One region of the Streptomyces sp. NPDC059743 genome, then DNA from elsewhere that is predicted to be linked to it. Evidence: riboswitches for the same ligand, from Rfam matches in the RefSeq annotation. Region 1 holds a riboswitch; the other holds the start of a gene.

Region 1 (5,803 bases):
AGCGCGGAGACCCGCCCGGCCAGTTCGTCACGGTCGAACGACGGCTTCAGCGCCGCCGCGATGATCTCCGCGACCTCGGTGAAGTCCTCGGCGGTGAAGCCGCGGGTGGCCAGCGCCGGCGTACCGATCCGCAGACCCGAGGTGACCATCGGAGGACGCGGATCGTTCGGTACGGCGTTGCGGTTGACCGTGATGCCGATCTCGTGCAGCCGGTCCTCGGCCTGCTGTCCGTCCAGCTCGGAGTCGCGCAGATCCACCAGGACCAGATGCACATCCGTACCGCCGGAGAGTACGGAGACGCCCGCCTCGGCCACATCCGGCTGGACCAGCCGCTCGGCGAGAATCCGGGCGCCCTCCAGAGTGCGCCGCTGGCGCTCCTTGAACTCCTCCGTCGCCGCGATCTTGAAGGAGACCGCCTTGCCCGCGATGACATGCTCCAGCGGACCGCCCTGCTGACCGGGGAAGACCGCGGAGTTGATCTTCTTCGCCAGCTCCTTGGTGGAGAGGATCACACCGCCGCGCGGGCCGCCCAGCGTCTTGTGCGTGGTCGTGGTGACGACATGCGCGTGCGGCACCGGGTTCGGGTGCAGCCCGGCCGCGACCAGACCGGCGAAGTGCGCCATGTCGACCATCAGATACGCGCCGACCTCGTCCGCGATCCGGCGGAACGCCGCGAAGTCGAGCTGCCGGGGATACGCCGACCAGCCGGCCACGATCAGCTTCGGACGGGACTCCTTGGCGAGCCGCTCGACCTCGGCCATGTCGATCTGGCCGGTCTCGCCGTCGACGTGGTAGGCGACGACGTTGTAGAGCTTGCCGGAGAAGTTGATCTTCATGCCATGGGTGAGATGCCCGCCGTGGGCGAGATTCAGACCCATGATCGTGTCGCCGGGCGAGAGCAGCGCGAACATCGCCGCCGCGTTCGCCTGGGCGCCCGAGTGCGGCTGTACGTTCGCGTGCTCCGCGCCGAACAGCGCCTTCACCCGGTCGATGGCGATCTGCTCGATCACATCGACATGCTCACAGCCGCCGTAGTAGCGGCGGCCCGGATAGCCCTCGGCGTACTTGTTGGTCAGGACGGAGCCCTGCGCCTCCATGACCGCGACCGGAGCGAAGTTCTCCGAGGCGATCATTTCGAGCGTGGACTGCTGACGGTGGAGCTCGGCGTCGACCGCGGCGGCGACATCCGGGTCGAGCTCATGGAGCGAGGAGTTCAGAAGCGACTTCGAAGACATCACAGTCCCTGGGGTGTCAGTGGCCGGAGCACGTCAGTTGCCGGAAAAGTCTTGGTACTCGTCGGCGGTGAGCAGATCGGACGGCTCTTCCGCCACGCGCACCTTGAACAGCCAGCCGCCTTCGAACGGAGCGGAGTTCACCAGTGAGGGATCGTCCACCACGTCCTGGTTCGTCTCGGTGACCTCACCGGTCACCGGGGCGTAGAGATCGCTGACCGACTTGGTCGACTCCAGCTCTCCGCAGGACTCGCCCGCGGTCACCGTGTCACCGACGTCGGGGAGCTGGGCGAACACGACATCACCGAGGGCGTTGGCCGCGAACTCGGTGATCCCGACCGTCGACACCCCGTCCACGGGGTCCGTCAGCCACTCGTGCTCCTTGGTGTAGCGGAGCTGCTGGGGGTTGCTCATGACCTGAATTCTCCTGTACGCGGGGGAGTGGTGCGGAACGGCTGTCTTACGGAACGAGATGGAACGAGACGAAAGGAGCCGGACAGAGCCGGACGGAGCTGGAAGGAGACGGACGAGGCCGGAACCGAACGGCCCCGGGACGGCATCCCTTTGGAACGAAGGCGGAATGGGGGGCGCCGATGACGTCCGTATCACTTCTGGCGCTTGTAGAAGGGCAGCGCCACGACCTCGTACGGCTCATGGGTGCCCCGGATGTCGACTCCGACGCCCGCCGTACCCGGCTCGGCGTGCGAGGCGTCGACGTACGCCATGGCGATCGGCCTGCCCAGGGTGGGGGAGGGCGCGCCCGAGGTGACCTCGCCGACGACCGTGCCGTCGGCGACGACCTGATAGCCCGCCCGCGGGACCCGGCGGCCCTCGGCGATCAGACCGACCAGCTTGCGCGGCGGCGCGCTCGCGGCGCGCTCGGCCGCCGCCTCCAGGGCCTCGCGCCCGACGAAGGCGCCTTCGTTCGACGTCTTCTCGAACTTCACGACTCGGCCGAGGCCCGCGTCGAACGGCGTGAGAGCGGTGGTCAGCTCGTTCCCGTACAGCGGCATCCCGGCCTCCAGACGGAGCGTGTCGCGGCAGGAGAGCCCGCACGGCACCAGACCGACGCCCTCGCCCGCCTCGGTCAGCGCCCGCCACAGCGTCTCCGCGTGCTTGGGCTCGACGAAGAGCTCGAAACCGTCCTCGCCGGTGTAGCCCGTCCGGGCGATCAGCGCCGGGACACCGGCGACGGTGCCCGGCAGGCCCGCGTAGTACTTGAGCGCGTCCAGATCGGCGTCGGTCAGCGTCTTGAGGATGCCCGGCGACTGCGGTCCCTGGACGGCCAGCAGCGCGTACGCGTCACGGTCGTCCCGTACCTCGGCGTCGAAGCCGGCCGCGCGGGCGGTCAGCGCGTCCAGCACGGTCTGGGCGTTGGAGGCGTTGGCGACGACCAGATACTCGTTCTCGCCGAGGCGGTAGACGATCAGATCGTCCAGGATCCCGCCGTCCTCGCGGCAGATCATGGTGTAGCGCGCGCGGCCCACTGCGACGGCGCCGATATTGCCGACCAGCGCGTAGTCGAGCAGCCGGCCCGCGGCCGGACCCGAGACGGCGATCTCGCCCATGTGCGAGAGATCGAAGAGCCCGGCCCTGGTCCGTACGGCGGTGTGCTCGTCGCGCTCGCTGCCGTACCGCAGCGGCATGTCCCAGCCCGCGAAGTCGGTCATGGTCGCGCCCAGCGCGCGGTGCACGGCGTCGAGGGCGGTCGTACGGGGGGCGCTGCTCGGCGGGGCGTGATTCATCGGTGTGGCTCCCAGGGCATGACGACGAGGACGGTCCTCCCCATCTGTCATCGGAACCTGAGAGGTTCACCACGACCACCCGTATCAGGGGTCATGACTTGCACCTTGGGTGGAGCCGCAGCGCTGCGGCCCGCTTTTCAGATCTGCCTCGTCCGCGCGGTACGGGGCCTGAGAGATTCAAGGGAGGAACTTGCTCCTTCGGCGCCCGGCGCACACGGTGACCGGGACTCTCCCGCGCGGATTCAAACGGCCGGTATGCAGTTGGCGGGCACATCATCGCACGCATCCGGGTGGTTCGGAGCGCCTGGCCCGCAACTGGCCGGACGGCGTGAAAAGCTTGTGCCGCATTACCATTTCTTTACACTTCGTGGGCAAGGGTCATGGGCCAGGCCGACTGAGCTGACAGGGGGACGGCGAAGATGTCGCAGAGGTCCGGGGCATATGTGACGACCGCGGGGGTGCCGGCACAGCAGTCGGCTCAGCAGGGCGTGTCCGGTCGGCGAGCCGTGACACGGCCCGTGGCGGTCGTACGGGATCTGAGAGGGCGCCGGGCCCGGGTGCCGGGCGCCCTGGCCTTCACCGCGGGCGATCTGGTGGTGGTCTCCGGGCTGCCGGGCAGCGGCAAGTCCACCTTGATCCGGCGGGCCGCCGAGGGCGGCGGGATCGACTCGCAGGACGCCAGGGACCGCTGGGAGGGCAGACTGCCGGGCGGCCTCCCCTATGCCGTCTACCGCCCGCTCGTCCGTATAGCGCATTACGGGGGACTGCGGCGCGCGCTCCGCTCCGGCGAGAGCGTGGTCGTGCACGACTGCGGTACGCAGAGATGGGTACGGCGCTGGCTGGCCCGCGAGGCGCGCAGACGTGGCCGCGGGCTCCATCTCGTCCTGCTGGACGTGGCGCCGGAGGTGGCCCGCGCGGGCCAGCTGGAGCGCGGTCGAGGCGTCTCCGGGTACGCGTTCGCCCGCCACCGCAGGGCGGTCCGCCGTCTGCTGCGCGGCGCCGAATCGGGCCGCCTGCCCAAGGGCTGCGCCACGGCGGTGCTCCTCGACCGCGACGCGGCGGGAGCCCTGGACCGGATCGTCTTCCTTCCCGGACCGGGCGACTGACGGCGCGCTGACCGCCGCGCCCGGGTACGGGCCGCACGCACACGCGGGTACGGGCTCCCGTCTGCGGCGTTAGGGTGTGTCCGCAAAGTCGCGGCGTCCGCCCGGAGGGCGGGGCTCGCGGTGTCTGGTGCGTGCGATCGCAAGGCGGAGGATCAGCCTCGTACTGGACGTACTTGGCTGACTCCGACAACGCCGCGAGCGTGCGTGCCAGGCAGCTCGAGCCAGCCGCGAATTTGGGGACACACCCTAAGGTGCTGCGGCAGGCACGAGGGCGGAGGAAGACTGTGAATACTGCATGGCCGGGCAATGAGCTGGAAGAGGTGCTCGCCGCCTCGCTCGGCAGCCGGGGCGCGGGCGGGCGGCTGGTGGAGGTGCTCGGACGCAGCGAGGTCTGGGTGCCGCTGCCCAACGGCGGGGGCCCGGACAGTCCCGGTCTGGATCTGCCGACCCTGGAGATAGAGGGCGCGCCGTACGTCCCGGTCTTCAGCTCCCAGCAGCAGTTCCTCCAGTGCGTCGGCGCCCATATGCCCTTCACCGTGGCGCCCGCCCGCGACTTCGCCCGTGGCCTGCCTCCGCAGCTCGGTATCGCCGTCAACCCGGGCGGCATGGTCGGACTGCCGCTGCCGCCGCCCGCCGTCGCCGAGCTGTGCCGGGCGGGCCGCACACCGCTCGACGGTCCGGCGAGCGGCGGCCGGGTCAGGCTCTTCGAGCCGGACTGGCAGGAGGATCCGGTCGACTTCCTCTCCGCCGCCGCGGGCGAGTTCGAGACGTCCGGCGTGGTGCTCTCGGCCCGCCGCGCGCTCGCCAGCGTCGAGGGCGACTCCCCGGCGCTCTTCATCGGGGTACAGCTCTCGTCCTGGGAGGCCGCCGACCGCAACGCGCCGCTGGACGCGCTCGGCCGCGCGCTGGGCCGGGTCGCGGTGGGCTGGCCCGTCAACCTCATCCTGCTGGACGTGGCCCAGGATCCGGTCGGCGACTATCTGCTGGCGAAGGTGAGGCCGTTCTACCAGCGGGCATAGACACCAGGCGTCAAGGCTGTGTCAGGACCGCCGCCTAAGCTGGTTTGATGGCTGGGCCCCCGCGGCGTGTCCGGACGGGCCTTCCCGCACGGGGGCCGACGGGCTTCGGGGGGCTGGTCGAATGGTGGATCGAAGAGGGGCGGGACCCAGAGTGAGCGCGTCAGGCACCGCGGCGGCCGGGCAGGTCGAGCAGATGCTGCGCCAGGTGACGCCAGGACGCTACGACGCGTACGAGGCGCTCCTCCAGGCCCTCGCCGACGACAGCGTCTGGATGCTGCTCTGGCACGGCCGGGCTGGTTCGCCGGACGCCCAGTACGGCAACATGGAGGTCGACGGGCTCGGGTACGCGCCGTGCGTCACCTCCGCCCAGGAGCTCTCCGTCAGCGGCTGGACCCGGGCGCACGAAGTGGTCACCGGCCGTGACATCGCCCGCGCGCTCTATCCCGACCGCTGGGGCATCTGGCTCAATCCGCACGCGCCCGGCGGCGGAGTCGGCATCCCGTGGCTCGATCTGCGCCGGATCGCCACCGGACTCGACCGTATGCCCGCGGGACCGCTGCGGCTGTCCGAACCGGCCATCGCGCTGCCGCAGTTCTACGCCCTGCTCACCCAGAACGCCCATCGCACGCCCGCGGTCCGCTCGCTGCGCCGCGCCTGGGTGCAGCCGGCGCTCGGCGTGCCGTATCTGACGATCGGCCTCG
Region 2 (5,803 bases), on a different contig from region 1:
GGACCGAACAGGTAGTGACGGCGGCCTGATGCCGCCGGGCGGCCTCGGGCCGCCGCGATGTGTGGGGCCGGCCCGGAGAACCTCCTCCGCACCGGCCCCGACGTATGACATGACCCGACCGACGTACGGCCGCAGGGCCGTCAGTGCGTACGACCGTATGACCGTCAGTGGTCGTACGCGTCCACCGGCGGGCAGGAGCAGACCAGATTGCGGTCGCCGTACGCGCCGTCGATACGGCGGACCGGCGGCCAGTACTTGTCCGCGGCGGAGACACCGGCCGGGAAGACCGCCTCGTCACGGCTGTACGGGTGCTCCCACTCACCGCCCAGCGCCGCCGCCGTGTGCGGCGCGTTGCGCAGCGGATTGTCGTCCGCGGACCACTCGCCCGACGCGACCTTCTCGATCTCCCGGCGAATCGCGATCATCGCCTCGCAGAAGCGGTCGACCTCGGTCAGGTCCTCGCTCTCGGTGGGCTCGATCATCAGCGTGCCCGCCACCGGGAAGGACATCGTCGGCGCGTGGAAGCCGTAGTCGATCAGCCGCTTCGCGATGTCGTCGACGCTGACACCGGTGGTCTTGGAGAGCGGACGCAGATCGATGATGCACTCATGGGCCACCAGCCCGTTGGGACCGGTGTAGAGCACCGGGTAGTGGGGCTCCAGCCGCTTGGCGATGTAGTTGGCGGCCAGCACGGCGACCTGCGTCGCGCGCTTGAGTCCCTCGCCGCCCATCAGCCGTACATACGCCCAGGAGATCGGCAGAATGCCGGCCGAGCCCCAGGGAGCCGCGGAGACCGGCCCGACGCCCGTGGCGGGCCCGGCCGCGGGCTGGAGCGGGTGGTTGGGCAGATACGGCGCGAGATGCGCCCGTACGCCCACGGGACCGACGCCGGGACCGCCGCCGCCGTGCGGGATGCAGAAGGTCTTGTGCAGATTGAGATGGGAGACGTCGGAGCCGAACCTGCCCGGCTTGGCCAGTCCCACCAGCGCGTTGAGGTTCGCGCCGTCCACATACACCTGGCCGCCCGCGTCGTGCACGGCCGCGCAGATGTCGCCGATGTGCTCCTCGAACACACCGTGCGTGGACGGGTAGGTGACCATCAGAACGGCCAGTTCCGGTCCGTGCTGGGCGATCTTGGCACGCAGATCCTCGACGTCGACGTCGCCGTCCTCACGGGTCTTGACGACGACGACCTTCATCCCGGCCATCACCGCGCTCGCGGCGTTGGTGCCGTGCGCGGAGGACGGGATCAGACAGACGGTGCGCTGTGTGTCGCCGTTGGCCCGGTGGTAGGCCCGTACGGCCAGCAGCCCGGCCAGCTCGCCCTGCGAACCGGCGTTGGGCTGGAGGGACACCGCGTCGTAGCCGGTGACCTCGGCGAGCCGCTCCTCCAGCTCCCTGATCAGCGTCAGATAGCCCTGGGCCTGCTCGGCGGGCGCGAAGGGATGCAGCGCGCCGAACTCGGGCCAGGTGACCGGCTCCATCTCGGTGGTCGCGTTCAGCTTCATGGTGCAGGAGCCGAGCGGGATCATGCCGCGGTCCAGCGCGTAGTCGCGGTCGGCGAGCCTGCGCAGATAGCGCAGCATCGCCGTCTCCGAGCGGTACTGGTGGAAGACGGGATGCGTCAGATAGTCGTCGCTGCGCAGCAGCGTCCCGGGCAGGGCGTCGTCCGTCGTCGCGTCCAGCGCGTCGAGGTCGCCCTCGACACCGAACGCGGTCCATACGGCGGTCAGTTGGGTGCGGCCGGTGGTCTCGTCGCAGGCCAGGGAGATGTGGTCGGCGTCGACGAGATGGAGGTTGACACCGTCCTCGCGGGCGGCGGCGACCACCTCGGCGGCCCGGCCGGGCACACGGGCGGTGAGAGTGTCGAAGTACGCGCCGTGCACGATCTCGACGCCGCCCGCGCGCAGGCCCTCGGCGAGGAGCGTCGCGTACCGGTGGGTGCGTCGGGCGATGCCGCGCAGCCCTTCCGGGCCGTGGTAGACCGCGTACATGCCCGCCATGACGGCGAGCAGCACCTGGGCGGTGCAGATATTGCTGGTGGCCTTCTCACGGCGGATGTGCTGCTCACGGGTCTGGAGCGCCAGCCGGTACGCCTTGTTCCCGTCGGCGTCCACCGAGACTCCGACGAGCCGGCCCGGCAGGCTGCGCGCGAACTTCTCGCGTACGGCCATGAATCCGGCGTGCGGTCCGCCGAAGCCCATCGGAACACCGAACCGCTGGGTGGTACCGACCGCGATGTCCGCGCCCAGCTCACCGGGCGAGGTGAGCAGGGTGAGCGCGAGCAGATCGGCGGCCACGGTGACGATCGCGCCGAGCCCGTGCGCCTGCTCGACCACGGACCTGATGTCCCGTACGGCACCGGAGGCGCCCGGGTACTGGAGCAGCACACCGAAGACACCGCGCTCGGCGACCTCGGCCGGGATGCCCTCGCTCAGATCGGCGACCACGACCTCGACGCCGGTCGGCTCGGCGCGGGTCCGGATCACGGCGACGGTCTGCGGCAGGGCGTCGGCGTCCACCAGGAAGACACCGCCCTTGACCTTGCCGACACGGCGGGCGAGCGCCATCGCCTCGGCCGCCGCCGTGCCCTCGTCCAGCAGGGAGGCGCCGGAGGTCGGCAGACCGGTCAGATCGGCGACGACGGTCTGGAAGTTCAGCAGCGCCTCCAGACGTCCCTGGGAGATCTCCGGCTGGTACGGCGTGTACGCGGTGTACCAGGCCGGGTTCTCCATCACATTGCGCAGGATCACCGGCGGTGTGAACGTGCCGTAGTAGCCGAGCCCGATCATCGGGGCCACCACGTCGTTGCGCGAGGCGAGCGTGCGCAGTTCGGCGAGGACCTCGGCCTCGGTGCGCGCGCCGGGAAGGTCGAGGGCCTCCGCGCTCTTGATCGCGTCGGGCACCGCGGCGGCGGTCAGCTCGTCGAGCGAGCCGTAGCCGACCTGCGCCAGCATCTTCGCCTGCGCGCCGGCGTCGGGCCCTATGTGGCGCTGTTCGAAGGGGGTTCCTCGCTCAAGCTGCGCGAGCGGAATGCGGTGGGCGGTCATCGGGAGGCCTCCTGGTCCGACACGACCTACGAGGGGCACCAGGACGCGGGTGCCCGGACGGCCTCCCCCTCTGTCATCTCAACCTGAGAGCTTCACCGGCCCGCCTGCGGCGCACCGGCTTTCACCGTCGGTGAGAGCGGATGCCGTCCGACGCCCGCCCTGCTTTCCAGAGTGACCTCGTCCGCGCGGTACGGGGGCCTGAGAGATTCCGGGGAGGATTTGCTCCTTCGGCGCCTCCGGCGGTTCTCCGGAGGACTCTCCCGCACGGGGTCAGCAGCCACGGCCAGACTACCAGCGAGGCCTTCCGTACGACTTTCGAGTGGCCGACGCCCAGTTTCTGCACTTTTGTAGTGTTACGAGCAGGTGCGACCAGTTGGAGGGACCGTGGAGACCGATATCGATCCGCGCAGTCTGATAGGCCGCAAGGCGTTCGACCGCAATGGCCACAGGCTCGGCACGGTGGACGAGGTGTATCTGGACGATGCCACCGGCGTACCGGAGTGGGCGGCGGTCCGCACCGGGCTCTTCAGCCGTGACGCCTTCGTCCCGCTGGCGCCCAGCACACTGGTGAACGACGCGCTCCAGGTGCCCTTCGAGCGCGCGCTGATCAAGGACGCGCCCGACTTCGGTGTCGGCCGCCATCTCTCCCCGGAGCAGGAGCTCCAGCTCTACCACCACTACGGCCTCGCCCTGCCCGAGCCGGATCCGGAGCCACCGGAGCGGCCCGCCTCCCTGTCCGACCGGGACTCCGAACGCGACTTCGGCCGGCTGGCGGGCCAGGACGACTGAGCGGAATCCGGCGGCTCCGGCACCACGGGCAGCGGCACCAGAGGCAGTGGCTCGGAGAGCACCAGCTCGGGATCGTCGGTCCAGAACGTCCTCACCCGTCCCGGCGCGGATCCCGGCTCCTCGAACCGTACGGTCACGCGCCGCAGCCCACTGCCCTGCACCCAGCCCGCGCCGTACTCGGCATGGCGCACATCATGTCCGGCCGGAAAGCGCCGCTCGGCCGGCGCCTCCGGCTCCCGGGCCGAGGCGCTCCCGTCCTTCACCGGCGGTGAGGGCGCGGCCTCTGCCGGCTCATCCGACGCGGCGGACGTGGCGGCGGACGTGGCAGGGGGTATAGCCGCGGCGGGCTGCTCGGCCGCCGCGGCCTGCGCGAAGAGATCCTCCTGCGTGAAGTCCGCGAGGCCCGTCACGCCCACACCCAGCAGCCGCACTCCGCCCGTCGTGTCCACCGACTCCAGCAGCCGTCCCGCGGCCTCCCGCACCACGCCGGGATCGTCCGTGGGCCCGCGCAGCGTCTCCGAACGGGTCAGCGTCGAGAAGTCGTACCGCCGGACCTTGAGCACGACCGTCCGCCCGGAGTGCCCGGCCGCCCGCAGCCGCTGCACACACCGGTCCGCGAGCCGCTCCACCTCCACACGCACCCGTACCCGGTCGTGCAGATCGACGTCGAAGGTGTCCTCGACCGACACGGACTTGGTCTCGCGCTCCGACACCACCGGCCGGTCGTCGTGCCCGAGCGCCATCCGGTACAGCGAGGCGCCGTGCGCCTTCCCCAGCAGCCGTACGAGCTCGTCCTCGCCCGCCTCGGCCAGCTCCGCGACGGTGGTCATCCCGGCCCGGCGCAGATGCTCGCCGGTCGCGGGCCCTACTCCGGGCAGCGTCCGCACCGGCATCGGCCCGAGCAACTCGCGCTCCGTACCGGGCTCGATGAGGACCAGTCCGTCGGGCTTGGCCTGCTCCGAGCCGATCTTCGCCAGCATCTTGGATCCGGCGAGCCCCACCGAGCCGGTGAGCCCGGTGACCGCCCTGATGTCCCCGCGCAGCCGCTCACCGGCCGCGAGCGCCGAGGCCGTGTCATGAGCCGATCCGCCGGCCTCCAGATCCACGAAGGCCTCGTCCAGGCTCAGCGGCTCCACCAGCGGCGAGAGCCGGCCCAGCAGCTCCATGACCTGCTCGCTGACCGTGCGGTAGAGCGAGAACCGCGGCACCAGATACGCCGCGTTCGGCGCCAGCCGTCTCGCCTGGGCCATCGGCATCGCCGAATGCACTCCGAACCGCCGTGCCTCGTACGAAGCGGTCGAGACCACTCCGCGCGGGCCCAGACCGCCCACCACCACCGGTTTTCCGCGCAGACTCGGCTTCGCCGCCTGCTCGGCGGCGGCGAAGAAGGCATCCATGTCCAGATGCAGGATCGTCGGCGCGGATCTCACACCACCGATGCTGCCTCACACCACTGACAATCGGCCGGAGATTCCGGCCTCGGACCGGCTTCCGGCCTCGACCTCGGACGGCCCCGGTCGACGTCAGACGGCCCTGTCCCGGCGCCGACGCGCCAGCTCGTCCGCCGGGTTGTGACCGATCAGCGTCTCGCCGGTGTCGATCCGCTCGCCGTGGAGCTGCGACAGCGCGGCCTGGACATCCCGCCACACCACGCCGACGGCGATCCCGAAGACGCCCTGGCCGCCCTGGAGCAGCCGCACGACCTCGTCGGGCGAGGAGCACTCATGGACGGTCGCGCCGTCGCTCATGAGCGTCATCCGGTCCAGATCCTGGAAACCGCGGTTCCGGAGGTGCTGGACGGCCGCCCTGATGTTCTGCAGGGCGACACCGGTGTCCAGGAACCGCTTCACGATCTTCAGGACGACCACATCGCGGAAGCTGTACAGCCGCTGTGTGCCCGATCCGTATGCCGGCCGCACACTGGGCTCGACCAGCCCCGTACGGGCCCAGTAGTCCAACTGGCG

Evidence for each region. A riboswitch is a leader RNA that binds a small molecule or an ion and turns the genes downstream of it on or off. The one in region 1 is predicted to bind glycine.
Region 2: another riboswitch for glycine. It lies ahead of gcvP (aminomethyl-transferring glycine dehydrogenase); the one in region 1 lies ahead of gcvT (glycine cleavage system aminomethyltransferase GcvT).

Annotation. Positions count from the first base shown of each region.
Region 1 covers NZ_JBHWGS010000001.1:455,507-461,309, forward strand. Annotated here, with positions in the region: gene glyA (serine hydroxymethyltransferase) at 1-1,235, opposite strand, end outside; gene gcvH (glycine cleavage system protein GcvH) at 1,269-1,646, opposite strand; gene gcvT (glycine cleavage system aminomethyltransferase GcvT) at 1,838-2,977, opposite strand; glycine riboswitch at 3,125-3,222, opposite strand; gene ACFV6H_RS02060 (AAA family ATPase) at 3,397-4,083, shown strand; gene ACFV6H_RS02065 (enhanced serine sensitivity protein SseB) at 4,368-5,102, shown strand; gene ACFV6H_RS02070 (enhanced serine sensitivity protein SseB C-terminal domain-containing protein) at 5,254-5,803, shown strand, end outside.
Region 2 covers NZ_JBHWGS010000026.1:8,461-14,263, reverse strand. Annotated here, with positions in the region: gene ACFV6H_RS34630 (DUF5999 family protein) at 1-29, shown strand, start outside; gene gcvP (aminomethyl-transferring glycine dehydrogenase) at 165-3,050, opposite strand; glycine riboswitch at 3,227-3,323, opposite strand; gene ACFV6H_RS34620 (PRC-barrel domain-containing protein) at 3,435-3,839, shown strand; gene ACFV6H_RS34615 (DNA polymerase IV) at 3,728-5,269, opposite strand; gene ACFV6H_RS34610 (MerR family transcriptional regulator) at 5,363-5,803, opposite strand, start outside.